One region of the Serratia sp. Nf2 genome, then DNA from elsewhere that is predicted to be linked to it. Evidence: riboswitches for the same ligand, from Rfam matches in the RefSeq annotation. Region 1 holds a riboswitch; each other region holds the start of a gene.
What was found. Region 1 has a riboswitch for thiamine pyrophosphate ahead of tenA (thiaminase II). Riboswitches for the same ligand answer to the same signal wherever they lie in the genome.
Positions count from the first base shown of each region.

Region 2: it holds a riboswitch for thiamine pyrophosphate, as region 1 does, so the genes downstream of both, thiC (phosphomethylpyrimidine synthase ThiC) here and tenA (thiaminase II) in region 1, are expected to answer to the same signal.
Region 3: it holds a riboswitch for thiamine pyrophosphate, as region 1 does, so the genes downstream of both, thiB (thiamine ABC transporter substrate binding subunit) here and tenA (thiaminase II) in region 1, are expected to answer to the same signal.
Region 4: it holds a riboswitch for thiamine pyrophosphate, as region 1 does, so the genes downstream of both, thiM (hydroxyethylthiazole kinase) here and tenA (thiaminase II) in region 1, are expected to answer to the same signal.

Region 1 is NZ_PYTW01000001.1:837,876-841,734, forward strand. Features, by position in the region: gene C9411_RS03985 (SDR family NAD(P)-dependent oxidoreductase) at 73-807, opposite strand; gene C9411_RS03990 (LLM class flavin-dependent oxidoreductase) at 821-1,843, opposite strand; TPP riboswitch at 1,994-2,096, shown strand; gene tenA (thiaminase II) at 2,159-2,842, shown strand; gene C9411_RS04000 (ABC transporter ATP-binding protein) at 2,839-3,579, shown strand; gene C9411_RS04005 (ABC transporter permease) at 3,576-3,859, shown strand, end outside.
Region 2 is NZ_PYTW01000016.1:6,318-10,176, reverse strand. Features, by position in the region: gene thiC (phosphomethylpyrimidine synthase ThiC) at 1-1,279, opposite strand, end outside; TPP riboswitch at 1,394-1,518, opposite strand; gene C9411_RS24535 (Rsd/AlgQ family anti-sigma factor) at 1,558-2,061, opposite strand; gene nudC (NAD(+) diphosphatase) at 2,163-2,930, shown strand; gene hemE (uroporphyrinogen decarboxylase) at 2,969-3,859, shown strand, end outside.
Region 3 is NZ_PYTW01000002.1:442,232-446,090, forward strand. Features, by position in the region: gene thiP (thiamine/thiamine pyrophosphate ABC transporter permease ThiP) at 1-629, opposite strand, end outside; gene thiB (thiamine ABC transporter substrate binding subunit) at 605-1,591, opposite strand; TPP riboswitch at 1,649-1,767, opposite strand; gene sgrR (HTH-type transcriptional regulator SgrR) at 1,805-3,466, opposite strand; gene sgrT (glucose uptake inhibitor SgrT) at 3,557-3,730, shown strand.
Region 4 is NZ_PYTW01000010.1:106,578-110,436, reverse strand. Features, by position in the region: gene C9411_RS20650 (inhibitor of vertebrate lysozyme family protein) at 1-115, opposite strand, end outside; gene thiD (bifunctional hydroxymethylpyrimidine kinase/phosphomethylpyrimidine kinase) at 200-1,000, opposite strand; gene thiM (hydroxyethylthiazole kinase) at 1,000-1,791, opposite strand; TPP riboswitch at 1,827-1,923, opposite strand; gene C9411_RS20635 (GNAT family N-acetyltransferase) at 2,066-2,491, shown strand; gene C9411_RS20630 (methyltransferase) at 2,593-3,273, shown strand; gene C9411_RS20625 (MFS transporter) at 3,250-3,859, opposite strand, start outside.

The sequences.
Region 1 (3,859 bases):
GCCTCGCCGGTTCACCCTGCGGGCATAAAAAAGCCCGCCGACAAGCACCGACGGGCCAACAAAGCACTGCCCTCAAGCCTGCGGCAGGCTCACCCCGCCGGCGCGCGCCAACTGCGCCAGCAGCGCCGATTGAAACGCCTCGTCGTGCACCGCGGCGTGGGGATCGAACCGTTGCTGATGGTGCCAATAGCCGCCGGACGCCAGGGCCTGCGGCTCATCGCTGGTCACCAACCACGCCTGCGTCACATGCCCCAGCGCCAGATCGTCGGGCGCATCCGCGCCGCCCATTTTGGTCGGCACCCAGCCGGGATCGACCGCGCTGCTGATCACGTCAGGCCACAGGCGCGCCACGGCGGCGGCCAGCGCGGTGACGAACAGCTTGCTGTCCGAATAGGAGCCCGCAGCGCCGCCGAGCCAGTCTACGCCGTTCAGTTCCGGCGCTCCGTCAAAGTGCATGCTGCTGCTCAGGTAGACGATGCGCTTGGGGCGCTCGATCAGGGCCGTCAGCAGGTAGGGCGCAACGACGTTCACCGGCATCACCTGCGGCCCGGTAAACATACCGGCGTTGTGGATCACCGCGTCCGGGCGGCCGAGGCGATTGACCTGCTCGGCAAGCTGCCGGATCTGCTGCACATCGGACAGATCGCCAATCGCCGCCTGCGCACCGCGATCCAGCAGATCGCGCACCGCGTCCAGACGGCCGGGCTCACGCGCATGCAAAATCACCTGATGCCCTTCGTCCAACAGCCTTTGCGCGGCGGCGCGGCCCAGCCCGTCTACCGAGCCGGTAATGAAAATGCGTGACATGCCATTCCTCCGTTTAGCGCCAGCCGAGCGCCGGCGCGACATGGGTTAAAATCGATTCGATGACGTGGGCGTTGTAATCCACGCCCAGTTGGTTAGGTACGGTCAGCAGCAGCGTATCCGATTCGGCGATGGCCTCGTCCTGCGCCAGCTGCTTGATCAGCACGTCCGGCTCGGCGGCATAGCTGCGGCCGAAGATCGCCCGGGTCTGCGCGTCGATATATCCGAGCTGATCGCCCTCCTTGCCACCGCCGCCGAAGTAGTTGCGATCCCGCTGATCCACCAGCGCGAAGATGCTGCGGCTCACGGAAACCCGCGGCTCATGCGTGTGGCCGGCCTCTTGCCAGGCGGCGCGGTAGGCGCGGATCTGCTTGGCCTGCTGGATGTGGAAGGGTTCGCCGGTCTCGTCGTTCTTGAGCGTCGAGCTTTGCAGGTGCATGCCCAGCTTCGCCGCCCAGACAGCGGTGGCGTTCGAACCGGCGCCCCACCAGATGCGATCGCGCAGCCCGGCGGAAAACGGCTCCGGCCGCAGCAGCCCAGGCGGATTCGGGAACATTGGCTGCGGATTGGGTTCGGCGAACCCTTCGCCGCGCAGCGCTTCCAGGAACACTTCGGTATGGCGGCGGGCCATGTCCGCGTCGGTCTCGCCGTCGGCCGGGGCATAGCCGAAATAGCGCCAGCCGTCGATCACCTGCTCCGGCGAGCCACGGCTGATGCCGAGCTGCAGCCGCCCGCCGGCGATCAGATCCGCCGCGCCGGCGTCTTCCACCATGTACAGCGGGTTTTCATAACGCATGTCGATCACGCCGGTGCCGATCTCGATGCGTTGGGTTTTGGCGCCGATGGCGGCCAGCAGCGGGAACGGCGACCCCAGCTGGCGTGCAAAGTGGTGTACGCGAAAATAGGCGCCGTCCGCCCCCAGATCTTCGGCGGCGACCGCCAGATCGATGGACTGCAGCAGCGCATCCGCTGCGGAACGGGTGCCGGACTGGGCGGAAGGCGACCAGTGGCCAAACGAGAGAAAACCAATCTTTTTCATCGGGAATCGTCCTCAAAGGCAAAATCATCGGCCTACAGTGACAAAAATCGCGCGCTCTGCGCCAGCAAAATCGCCCCCGATCGCACTAAACGAACCGATTGCCGCCGCGCCGCCCGGCGATTGTAATCAAAAAACAAATGTCGTATAACAAGCAGCTCCGAGGGGTGTCCTGTTACGGGCTGAGATGGCGCAAGCCGAACCCTTTGAACCTGATCTGGGTCATGCCAGCGAAGGGACGGTTAGGCAACAACGCTCTCACCCGTTGCCTGTTCATACCCCAGCGTGCCCGGATCTCCACTGACTCAAGGAGGTCCCATGTCCATCACTACCCTGTTCGAAAGCGGTCTTTACGGCCGGCTGCGCCAACAAGCCGGCAGCCACTGGCAAGATTACGTCGATCACCCGTTTCTGCAGCAGCTGGCCGCCGGCACCTTGCCCGAACGCGCTTTTCGCCGCTACCTGACCCAGGACTACCTGTTCCTGCTGCACTTCGCCCGCGCCTACGCGCTGCTGGTCAGCAAGCTGCGCACCCTGCCGGAGATGCGCGCCGCCACCGCGTCGCTCAACGGCATCGTCGCCGAACTGCCGCTGCACGTCGCCTACTGCGCCGAATGGGGACTGAGCGAAGCGCAGATCGCCGCCCAGCCGGAAGCGGCGGAGACCATGAACTACACCCGCTACGTACTGGATATCGGCCATGCCGGCGACGCCCTCGATCTGCTGGCCGGCTTGCTGCCCTGCGTGGCCGGCTATGCCGAAATCGGCCTGCGGCTGCTGCACGATCCCGCCACCCAAATGGAGGGCAATCCTTACGCCTCCTGGATCCGCAACTACGGCGACGAGGGCTATCTGGCCGGCGTGCGTGCCGCCATCGAGCTGCTCGAGACCGTCGGCCACCAGCGCGGCGCACAAGGCCGCCTCACCGAGCTGGCGCAGATTTTCACCACCGCCACCCAGTTGGAATCGGCATTTTGGCAGATGGGGCTGAACGCCTCATGACCTCCCCGCTTCGCCCGCCCGGCATCCAGGTGCGGGATCTCAGCCTGCGTTTCGGTCAGCAAATCGTCTTCGACCGGCTGAGCTTCGACATCGTCGGTGGCAGCTTCGTCGCCCTGCTCGGCGCCAGCGGCGCCGGCAAAACCAGCCTGCTGAAGATCATCGCCGGCCTGGAACGGGCTACCTCGGGCACGGTGACCGGCAGCGACGGCCTGCCGGTCACCGGGCGCATCGCCTACATGGGGCAAAAAGACCTGCTCTACCCGTGGCTGACCGTCGAGGAGAACGTCGCCCTCGGCTCGCGGCTGCGCGGCGAAACGCCGGACCGGGCGTGGGCGGCGCACCTGCTGGAGCGCGTGGGCCTGGCCTCTCATGGCCGCAGCCTGCCTGCCGCACTGTCCGGCGGCATGCGCCAGCGCGCCGCCATCGCCCGCACGCTCTACGAACGCCAGCCGATCGTGCTGATGGACGAACCCTTTTCCGCACTGGACGCCATTACCCGCGCCGAGATCCAGAGCCTGGCCGCCGAACTGCTGGCGCAAAACACCGTGCTGCTGATCACCCACGATCCGATGGAGGCCTGCCGCCTGAGCCACCGGCTGCTGGTGCTGTCGCCCTGGCCGCTGGGCCTCGACGACACCCACCGCATCAGCGGGCAACCGCCGCGCGCGCCGGATGACGCCGACCTGCTGAGAAGCCAGGCCGAGCTGCTGCAACAGCTGGTGAGGGCCGCGCAATGAATATTGCCAAAGAGCGCGGCTTCACCCGCCTACGGCGCGGGCTGACGGTGTTCGTCGGCCTGCTGCTGCTGTGGTGGCTGGCGGCGCAAAGCGGCATTCCGGCCTTTCTGCTGCCCACGCCGAGCGCGGTGGCGCAGGCGCTGTGGGACGGGCGCGGCTACCTCGCCTGGCACACGCTGGTCACCGCTTCGGAGATCGTCAGCGGGCTGGCGCTGGGCGTGCTGCTCGGCGCGGCGCTGGCGCTGTGCATGATCTTCTCGCCGCGCCTGCAGCGTTGGCT
Region 2 (3,859 bases), on a different contig from region 1:
CCCAGGCGATTTTGGTCAGCTCGCCCAGCGTATGCAGCTCGGCGAACTGGGCTTCGTCGTTGGCGTCCTGAATCGAGCCGGGGCGCAGGCCGTCGCCGAGCGACAGCGAAACGTCGTAGGCGGCGCAGATCTCACAGATTTCACGGAAATGCTGATAGAGGAAGTTTTCCTGATGGTGCGACAGACACCATTTGGCCATGATCGAGCCACCGCGCGACACGATGCCGGTCAGGCGTTTGGCGGTCATCGGCACGTAGCGCAGCAGCACGCCGGCGTGGATGGTGAAGTAGTCGACCCCTTGCTCCGCCTGTTCCAGCAGCGTATCGCGGAACATCGCCCAGGTGAGGTTTTCCGCCACGCCGTTGACCTTCTCGAGTGCCTGGTAGATCGGCACGGTGCCGATGGGCACCGGGCTGTTGCGCAGGATCCACTCGCGGGTTTCGTGAATATAGCGACCGGTTGAGAGATCCATCACGGTGTCCGCGCCCCAGCGGGTGGACCACACCAGCTTCTCCACCTCTTCTTCGATCGACGACGTGACCGCCGAGTTGCCGATATTGGCGTTCACCTTCACCAGGAAATTGCGGCCGATGATCATCGGCTCCGCCTCCGGATGGTTGATGTTGGCGGGAATGATGGCGCGGCCGGCGGCCACTTCCTGACGCACGAACTCCGGCGTGATGTTGTCCGGCAGGTTGGCGCCCCAGCTCTGGCCCGGATGCTGGTGGCGCAATACCTCGCCCCGAATGCGCTCGCGCCCCATGTTTTCACGGATGGCGATGAACTCCATCTCCGGGGTGACGATACCGGCGCGGGCATAGTGCAGCTGGGTCACGCACTTGCCCGGCAGCGCCCTGCGCGGCAGCGGCAGATGCTCGAAGCGCAGGTGATCCAGCCCCTCGTCCGCCAGCCGCTGTTGGGTGAAGCCGGAGCTGGCGCCGCTGAGGGTGGCGGTATCGCCGCGCGCGTCGATCCAGTCGGCGCGCAGCTTGGCCAGGCCGGCGTGTACGTCGAGCTCGGCCTGCGGATCGCCGTAGGGGCCGGCGGTGTCATACACCGGGATCGCCTCGTTGGGTTCATACTGCGGGTGGTCTTTGCTGCCGCCAAGCAGGGTCGGGCTGAGCTGAATTTCGCGCATCGGCACCTGGATATCGCTGCGCGAGCCTTGCAGATAGATGCGGCGTGAGTTCGGGAAAGCCATGCCTTGCAGGGTGTCGATAAACTGCTGGGCGGCTTCGCGTTGCGCTTTACGAGCGCGCGGTGGATTAACGTTAGACATAGCAAGTTCCTACCAGTGTGTTGGGTTGGGAAAGTTGCTTGTCTGGAGCTCGGAGGGAGTAATGATGGTGGCCGATCAGGCAGGGCGCCCACAAGGGGAAGGCCGTGCCTGTGACGATAGATTACTCTTGTTCCCTTCGCGGGTATTAACCCGATCAGGTTCCGCGGATCCCGAATTAACGGTCTCAGCCTGGCTGATTCGATGAACAAATCAGGCGCTAGGCACTCCGACAAGATGCCCCCCAGTATAGGAGGGATAAGAAAAAAAACTATAAAATTTTAACGCGCCGGATCCAGCGTCTGGTCCGGCAGCGGTTGCTGTGCGGCTTCCGCCTCCAACTGGATCAGCTTATCTTCCAGCGCAAAGCGCGCCGCCAGCGTTTCGCCGATATCCGACAAGGCCTGGTGGAATTCCAGACAAACCTCCTGATCGATATCCACTTCGGTATAGCGATCGTGGAACGCCATGATCTGTTCGGTATTGGCCCACAGCTTGGGGTAGATGTTCACCGCCAGCGACATTTTCGGACTGGCTGCGCCTTCCACTTGTTTGATAATTCTGTCATAGATATGAAAATGCCCTGCGGAGAGGTAATCCACCAGGTTGTGGCAAAAGTTCTCCAGCGCTTTTTCATTCAGCGGCGTATGCTTTTCTTTATTCGGTTTGAGGCCTACCAGCGTGCAGTAGGCGACCAGCAACTGTTTGCGGGCCTGAAGCCATTGATCAACTAATTCATTACTACCGCCAACGCGCTGAGTCAGCCTTTCCAAACGGTTGAGCATGTTTGACTCCGTGTAAGTAATAAAAGTAACCGGTAAGTTATTAAAATGTAACAAAGCCGATTCGTAGAGTGCCAGTGAAGCTGAGGTTGTGCAACAACGATATGGAACTTGCATTAACGGGCAATGAAAACGGCTGGTGGATTGTCAGCCATGAAAGCAAACTTTGGTTACCGAACGGTGAATTGCCGTCGGGGACTGCCGCCGCTCTTGGGCTGCGGGGCCACATGGCGCGCACCATCGGTGAATGGGAGGGCGCGCCGGTCTGGCTGGTGCGCCAGGCGATGCCGCGGGAGATGGGCTCGGTGCGTCAGCTGTTGGATCAGGATCGCGGTCTGTTCCAGCTTGCCGGGCGCGGCGTGCAGCTGGCGGATTTCTACCGTTCCCATCGCTACTGCGGCTACTGCGGCCATGAGATGCACCTCAGTCGCTCCGAAAGCGCCTGCCTGTGCGGCCACTGCAAAGAGCGGTACTATCCGCAGATTGCACCCTGCGTAATCGTCGCCATTCGGCGCGAGGATCAGATCCTGCTGGCGCAACACGTGCGTCATCGCGGCGGCATCCACACGGTGCTGGCCGGCTTCGTCGAAGTGGGCGAAACGCTGGAACAGGCGGTGGCGCGTGAAGTGATGGAAGAGAGCAATATCGAAATCAAGAACCTGCGCTACGTCACTTCACAACCCTGGCCGTTCCCGCACTCGCTGATGATGGCCTTTATGGCCGATTACCATCAGGGTGACATTCGTCACGATCCCAAGGAGCTGCTCAACGCCGGCTGGTATCGCTACGACCAATTGCCGCTGTTGCCGCCGCCCGGCACCGTGGCGCGCCGGTTGATTGAGGACACCGTGGCGCTGTGCCGGGCAGAATAATGTACAATGGCCGGCAGATTATTAAGGGAGCCCCATAAATGACTGAGTTGAAGAACGATCGCTACCTGCGCGCGCTGTTGCGCCAGCCGGTGGATGTGACCCCCGTATGGATGATGCGCCAGGCCGGTCGTTATTTACCGGAGTACAAGGCGACCCGCGCCCAGGCCGGTGATTTCATGTCGCTGTGCAAGAACGCGGAGCTGGCCTGCGAGGTCACGCTGCAGCCGCTGCGCCGCTATGCGCTGGACGCCGCCATCCTGTTCTCCGACATTCTCACCATTCCCGACGCCATGGGGCTCGGCCTGTACTTTGAAGCCGGCGAAGGCCCGCGTTTCAGCTCTCCCGTTACCTGCCGCGCCGACGTCGATAAGCTGCCGGTGTTCGATCCGGAAGTGGAGCTGGGCTATGTGATGAACGCGGTGCGCACCATTCGCCGCGAGCTGAAGGGCGAAGTGCCGCTGATCGGCTTCTCCGGCAGCCCGTGGACGCTGGCGACTTATATGGTCGAAGGCGGCAGCAGCAAGGCCTTCACCAAGCTGAAGAAGATGATGTATGCCGAACCGGCCACGCTGCACCTGTTGCTGGACAAGCTGGCGGACAGCGTGATCCTATACCTCAATGCCCAGATCAAAGCCGGCGCGCAGTCGGTGATGGTGTTCGACACCTGGGGCGGCGTGCTGACCGGGCGCGATTACCGCGAGTTCTCTTTGCACTACATGCACAAGATCGTCGACGGGCTGCTGCGTGAAAACGACGGCCGCCGCGTGCCGGTGACGCTGTTCACCAAAGGCGGCGGGCAGTGGCTGGAGGCGATGGCCGCCACCGGCTGCGATGCGCTGGGGCTGGATTGGACCACCGACATCGCCGACGCACGTCGGCGCGTGGGCGACAAAGTGGCGCTGCAGGGCAATATGGATCCGTCGATGCTT
Region 3 (3,859 bases), on a different contig from region 1:
CTGGCGAAGCACAGCATGAAGATCAATGCGCCGCTCGGCAGGATCTGGCGGCGCAGCGCCGGCCATTCGACGAAGCGGAACTGCTGCCAGCCATTCATGCCCAGCTGGGCGGCCAGCTGGCGCTGCTCCACCGGGATATTCTCCAGCGCCTGCAGCAACAGGCGGGTGGCCAGCGGCAGGTTAAAGAACAGGTGCGCCAGCAGAATGCCCTGCAGACCGTAGGGCGAGAAGCCATATTCGATGCCCAGCCAGCCGCACAGCGTCGCCAGCCAGCCTTGGCGCCCATAGACGCTGAGCAGGCCGAACACCGCCACCAGCACCGGCAGCACCAGCGTCATGGCGCACAGCCGCAGCAGCAGCTGCCGGCCGGGGAAGCGGCGGCGATAGAGCGCGCGCGCCAGCAGAACGGCGGGCAGCACCGAAATCAGCGCCGACAGCAGCGCCTGCCAAAAGGTGAAGCGCACCACGTGCCAAAGGTAGCTGTCCTGCCACAGGCCGCGCCAGTCGCTGTCCGGCGCGTGACGCCACAGCGAGCCCATCGCCAGCGCGGCGACCAGCAGGATCACGCCGGCGGCCAACAGCCCCGGCCAGAGCCAGCGGGGGATCAGCGGCTGACGGCGGTTTGCCATGCCCGGATCCAACCGCCGCGTTGTTTGGCCACCTCTTCGGCGCTGTATTGCAGCGCGGTCTGCGGCACGTTCATCTGCTCAAAGCCGACGGGCAGTGGGGTGTTGATCACCGGGTACATCCAGTTGCCGGTCGGGATGGCGTTTTGGAACGCCGGTGTCACCATGAACTGCATGAAACGCTCCGCCAGCTCAGGCTGTTTGGCGGCCTTCAGCTTGCCCGCCACTTCCACCTGCAGGTAGTGCCCTTCGCTGAACGTGGCGGCGGCGTAGAGATCTTTTTTCTCTTCGATCAGGTGATAGGCCGGAGAGGTGGTGTAGCTGAGCACCAGATCGCCTTCGCCCTTCAGGAACAGGCCGTAGGCTTCGCTCCAGCCTTTGGTGACGGTGACGGTTTTCTTCGCCAGTTGCTGCCAGGCGGCCGGCGCCTTGTCGCCATACACTTTTTGCATCCACAGCAGCAGGCCGAGGCCCGGCGTGCTGGTGCGCGGATCTTCGTAGATCACTTTCCAGTTGCGATCGCCGCTGACCAGCTCCTGCAGGCTTTTTGGCGGGTTCTTCAGTTTTTCTTTGTTGTAGACGAAGGCGAAGTACCCGTAGTCGTATGGCACGAAGGTCGCGTCCTGCCAGCCGCCCGGCACCGTCAGTTTGGCGGTGTCGACGCCGCTCGGCGCGAACAGGCCGGTTTGCTGCGCCGCCTGCAACAGGTTGTTGTCCAACCCCAGCACCACGTCGGCGGCGCTGTTCTTGCCTTCCATGCGTAGGCGGTTCAGCAGCGAGACGCCGTCTTCCAGCGCGACGAACTTCAGTTCACAGTCGCACTCGGCTTCAAAGACTTTTTTCACCGCCGGGCCTGGGCCCCAGTCGGCGGCGAAGGAATCGTAGGTGTAAACCGTCAGCGTCGGCTTGGCCAACACCGGCGCGGCACACAGCAGCAATAAGCAGGGCAGAAATGTTTTGACCACGTTGCACTCCTGAAAAATAAGGGGGCAAGGGCATCTGAGGGGGCGAGGCGGCGTCGCCGGTTCGCTGGGCTCAAATCCCTCCGCCGGTATTGACCGGATCAGGTTCGACGGGTGTGCTCTCAGCGGAAAATCGGGCTTATCACGCGGCCCGACTTACCGCACCCCGTTGAGACGGCGCTATTGTAAAGATTAACCGACCCGGGCGAAAGGCGCTTATGCCTCCGGCGGGGCAAACCAGGCGGACTTGAAGTCGAACCAGCCGAGGGTGTTCATCCGCACGCCGCGCATGCTGCGCTGGCCGTGCAGCTGCAGCCAGTGGTGGAACAGCGGATGCAGCTGGTGGTTGCTGACCAGACGCTGGCAGAACTCGGCCAGCGGCAAGCGGTTGGCGCGCCACAGCGCTGCGTCCTGCGCCAGATCTTCGTTCATGCAATGCTGCATCAGCGGCAGTTCGTACAGCGTGGCGAACAGCGAAAACTCCAGCGGCAGATAGAAGTTGGCGCTGCCGAGCCACAGATCGCTGCGCGCGTCGCCCTGGTGCCAGGTGGCATAATCCACGCTTTGCACGATCAGACGGATGCCGTGCTGCGCCAGCAGCGGTTCGATCGCCTGGCGAATGGCGTGAAACTCCGAATGTTCATTGAAGTGGGTCATCGTCAGTTCGGTCAGGCCCGCGGGCTTGGGCTGCTGCGCCAGCGTGCGGTTGTGGTGCCAGCGCGGCAGCAGGCCGTACGCCGGCGACCAATAGCGCTGGTAGAGCGGCCCGGCGTGGCTCAGCAGCGAAATGGGGTTGATCAATTCGCACAGCCAACTGCGAATGGCGGGGTCGACGGCCAGCGGTGAACGCTGATCGAACAGCAGGAAATAGCAACCCTCTTCCAGCCGGCTTTCCAGCTCGCTGTTGCCGGTTTCATCGCCCTGCAGCTGCACGCCGGAGTGCACCAGCTCTTCGGAAAACTCCGGCAGCACCCAGATGTTCACCTCGTCGATCAGCGCCCGGTAGCCAAAATAGTCGTCGAAGGCGTGGATCTTCATCTGGCTGGGATGGTTGCGCACCATGCGGTAGGGGCCGGTGCCGACCGGATGGCGGGCGAAATCCGGCAGTTCACGCCATTCGCGCGGCAGGATCATGGCCTGCACGCTGCCCAGCAGCCAGGGCAGCCAGTGGTCGGGGCTGCGCAGCTGCACGTCGATAACGAACGGCGTCGGCGAGGTGACGCTCTCGATATGCGAGAACAGCGGTTGCGAGGTCAGACGCGAGAGGGAAGTGATGACGTCCGCCATCTCCAGCTCGCGGCCATGATGAAAATGGATCGCCGGGCGCAGGTAAAACCGCCAGTGCAGCGGGGTCAGCGCCTGCCAATGGTGAGACAGATCGGACTCCAGTTCCCCGTTTTCCTCATTTATGCGCGTCAGGCCATTGAAGATCTGGCGCGCCAAATGGGTCTCCGAACGCCGCAGCGCCGAGCCGGGCAACAGGTTGTACAGCTGCCGGTAGTAGAGCACCCGCAGGATGTGTTTCCCCTGTCGGAAGCTGCGCCCTAGCTGCGACAGCAGCATCTGGCGCACCACGTTTTTGTCGCCCACCAGCTGCACCAACTGATCGATGCGGTCCTGTTCCAGCAGCTCCTCGGCCCGTTGTTGCTGCAGCGCCAGGCCGGTGTAGTGGAAAGTTAACCGCGAACGCTTGCCGCGCCCCGACTCCGCCTGCCAGGTGAGCCAGCCTTCCCGCTGCATGGCGCTCAGCAGGGAGCGCACGTGGCGCCGCGAGCAGCTGAGCACCTCCGCCAGCGCCTGCAGCGTAGTGTCGGTGGTTTCACCGTGGCAGCGCTGCCACAGACGGATGAACTGCTGCTGCAATCGGGACGTGGACATAAAAGAGGAACGCTCCTGCCTCAACTCGTCAATTTTTCTTTCCCTATATTACGCCGATAATTTTCATCAATGAAAGGGGAGGGCGTAATCATGAAAGCTTTCTTATCCAGACAGTTCTATCAGCGCTACTTCAGTGCTGTGCGCCGCCAGCGCGCCGACTGGCTGAGCGTGGTGCCCGAACAGGCGCGGCTGGCGATGCTGGCGCACCTGACACAATGGGACATTAAAGAGATGACCGATAAGCAGTATCGCGAGCACCTGTAGGGGCCGCGGCAACCAATTTCTGAGTAATGGTGCTGTTTCACCAGCCAGTGGGGCGACCCACTGGTTTTTTTATGCGTGGTCATGGCGATGCGCTTGCATTTTTCTCGCCGTGGCCTAAGGTTCTTTCTT
Region 4 (3,859 bases), on a different contig from region 1:
ACCCCGGCTGCTGAATCAAATCCGACGTGGTGACGATCTGCTGGGCAAAGCTGCCCGCGCTGAAGCTGAGCAGTGCGCCGAAGAGGGCGCAACGCAGCGCCTGGTGTCCCGTCATAGTCCTTCTCCCTAGGTTAAATCAGGTTTCGCCCATAAAACCGGGCCTGAACTAGTCAGACCACGGTTGCGACAAAAAGTTGACTCACCACCAGGCATGGAAATGATGCACCGGCCCGATGCCGTGCCCCACCTCCAGCGTGTCCGCCTGTTGCAACGCTTGTTGCAGGTAGTCCTTGGCGGCGGCCACCGTAGCCGCCCAGTCGGCATGGCGCGGGCGCAGCGCCGCCAGCGCGGCCGAGAGCGTGCAACCGGTGCCGTGGGTGTGGCGGGTGGCGACGCGCGGCGCGGTAAAGCGCTGCTCGCCTTCGGCGGTAAACAGCCAGTCCGGGCTCTCGCTTTCGCTCAGGTGGCCGCCCTTCATCAGCACCGCCCGGCAGCCCATCGCCAGCAGCGCCCGCCCCTGCTCGCGCATCTGCGCTTCATCTTCTGCCGGCGCGCACGCCAGCAGCGCCGCTGCTTCCGGCAGGTTCGGCGTAATGATCGACACCCGCGGCAACAGCTCGCGCCGAATAGACGCCACCGCCTCCGGCGCCAGCAACGGATCGCCGCTTTTCGCCAGCATCACGGTGTCCAGCACCACGAACTCCGGCCGGTAATGGTGCAGCCGTTCGGCCACCGCCTGCACGATGTCGGCGTTGGCCAGCATGCCGATCTTGACGCTGTCGATGCGCACGTCGCTGAACACCGAGTCCAGCTGCGCGGCGACGAACGCCGGATCGATGTAATACACCGACTGCACGCCACGGGTATTCTGCGCCACCAGCGCGGTGATCACCGAGGTGCCGTAGGCGCCAAGCGCCGAGAAAGCCTTCAGATCGGCCTGAATGCCGGCCCCGCCGCTGGGATCGGTGCCGGCGATGGTCAGGGCGTTAATGCGTTTCATCACAGATCCTCCCCGCGCAGCTGATACAGGGCATCGAGGAACGCCGGCGTAAAGCTGCCCGGCCCGCCGGCCTGTCTGGCCGCGAGACCGCCGCAGTGGGACATCACCCGGCAGGCAGTCGCCACGTTGTCCAGGCGATCGCCCGGCAGGGCGCAAAACGCCGCCACAACCGCCGACAGCGCGCAGCCGGTGCCCACCACCCGCGTCATCAGCGGGGAACCGCCTTCGATCGCCCAGTCACGTTGGCCGTCGGTGACGTAATCCACCGCGCCGGTGACCGCCACCACCGCGCCGCTGCGCTGCGCCAGCTCACGCGCGGCGGGCAATGCCGCCAGCGAATCGTCGCCGCTGTCCACGCCGCGGCCGCTGGCCAGCAACCCGCTGAGCGCCATGATTTCCGAGGCGTTGCCGCGTATCGCCGCCGGTTTCTCGTCCAGCAGCTGTTTGGCGAAGGCGGTGCGGTAGGAGAGCGCGCCGACCGCCACCGGATCCAGCGTCCAGGGCTTGCCGGCCTGATTGGCGGCGGCCACCGCCGCCCGCATCGATTCGGCGCGCAGCGCATTGAGGGTGCCGACGTTGATCAGCAGGCCGTCGGCCAGCGCGCTGAACTGCGCCGCCTCTTGCGGCTCCACCACCATCGCCGGGGAGGCGCCGAGCGCCAGCAGCACGTTGGCGGTCAGCGATTGCACCACTTCGTTGGTCAGGCAGTGGATCAGCGGAGGCCGCTGTTGGAATTGGGTCAGACAGGCCGCGGCGCGCGCGCCGGGTAGTGCATCAGGTCGAGCGATCATATTCCTCCCAACCGGCGTTCAAGAAGGCGGCGCCGGCTGGGCGGCCGTGACTTCCCTACGCTGGCATTATCCAGATCAGGTAATACGGGTATTTCTCAGCCTTCACGTAGAAGGGCACCCCGAGTCATGAAAATCAATAGGTTGTGATCAACGTTGCGTTAATCCCTGCAGGGGATCATGCCAGCGGCGGCGTGGACAAACAAGCGAATAAATTGGCCCGGCAAGCATACGCCGCGCAATGCGCTATAGTGAGCACAAACCACCGGGAGATGCCATGCAGATAAGACCCTACCAAGAGACCGATCGCCCTTTCCTGCGCACGCTGTACCTGGCGTCGCGCAAGGCGGCGTTCGGCTGGCGCGATACCTCAAACTATCAGTTGGAAGATTTCGACGGCGCGACGCTGGGCGAAGCGATTTGGGTGGCGGAAGACGGCGGCGTGCTGCTGGGATTCGTCTCCGTCTACCGCGAAGACAACTTCATTCATAACCTGTATGTCGATCCCCATCAGCCGCCGCGCGGCGTCGGCAGTGCGCTGCTGCAGGCAGCGGAAGCTACCTTCACCGCCACCGGCTCGCTGAAATGCCTGGTGAAGAATGAAAAGGCGCTGGCGTTCTACCGCAAACACGGCTGGCGCATCATCTCTACCGGCAACGACGGCGAAGAAGATTATTACCTGATGCATTCGCCGGCCCGCTAACGCCGCCTTTCCCGTCACAGAACTCATTAATGATAATGGATTTCATTATCAGTTAAGCATACCCTTCCTTGTCTCTCTCAATGAACTTTGCAAGGAAGGTTATGCAACACCAAACGGATACTCGCTTCCCCGATGCCGCGGCGGCGGACTACGATCGCCGTATTCTGACCCTGGTGCCCGGCTATCAGTTTGCTCAGGCGCTGCTGACGGCGACGCTCGCGCAGACGCTGCCGAATGACGCCACGCTGTTGCTGGCCGGTTGCGGCACCGGCAGCGAACTGTCGGCGCTGGCCGCCGCCAACGCCAGCTGGCGTTTCAGCGCCGTGGAACCCTCCGCCGGCATGCTGGCGGCCGCGTGCGCCAAGGCTGAAGCCGCGGATTACGCACAACGGGTGAGCTTCCAGCCCACCTTGCTACAACAAGCGCCGCAAACCCGCCACGACGCGGCGGTGTGCTCATTGGTGCTGCATTTTATCGCCGACGATGGCGCCAAACTGGAATTCCTGCAGCAGCTGGCGCAGCGCCTCTCCCCCGCCGCACCGCTGCTGCTGTTCGACTATCAACCGGATGGCCTGCCCGCCAGCCATTACCAACATTGGCTGCAAAGCGCCGGGCACTCGGCGGCGCAGGCGCAGGAGGTGATCGAACGCACACGCCGCAACTGGCACCCGATGGCGGCGGCGCGCAGCCGTCTCCTCCTGGCGGAAAGCGGCTTCACCGCGCCTCAGCAGTTGTGCGGTGCGCTGGGCTTCCAGCTTTCACTGCTCCACCGCCGTCGATGAGCCCGGCATGCCGCGCAGCGTCAGCCGCCAAAACAGCAGCGCGCTCAGGCTGACGCCTGCCCCCAGCCAGCAGACGCCGCTCCAGCCCGCCCAGGCGTACATATGGGTGCCGGCAAAGGCACCCAGCCCGCTGCCGACGGCGTAAAACAGCATGTAGCAGCCCACCAGCCGGCTGTGCGACTGCGGGTGCGCGCTGAAGATCATGCTCTGGTTCAGCACGTGGATCGCCTGGCCCGCCAGATCCAGCAGCACGATGCCCGCCACCAGCCAAACCAGGCCGCTGCCGAGCAAACCGAGTGGCAGCCAGGCCAGCGTCAACAGCAGCAGACACACGCCGCTGGCCGCCTGCCCCAGCCCGCGATCCGCCAGATGCCCGGCGCGCACCGCCGCCAGTGCGCCCACCGCGCCGACCAGGCCGAACGCCCCCACCGCGGCATGGCTGAAGTTGAACGGTGCCTGGCTCAGCGGCAACACCAGCGAACTCCAAAAGAGGCTGAAAGCGCCGAACATCAGCAACGCCAGCATGCCGCGAATTTGCAGCGTGCGGTCATGCAACAACAGGCTCAACATCGAACGCAGCAGCGCG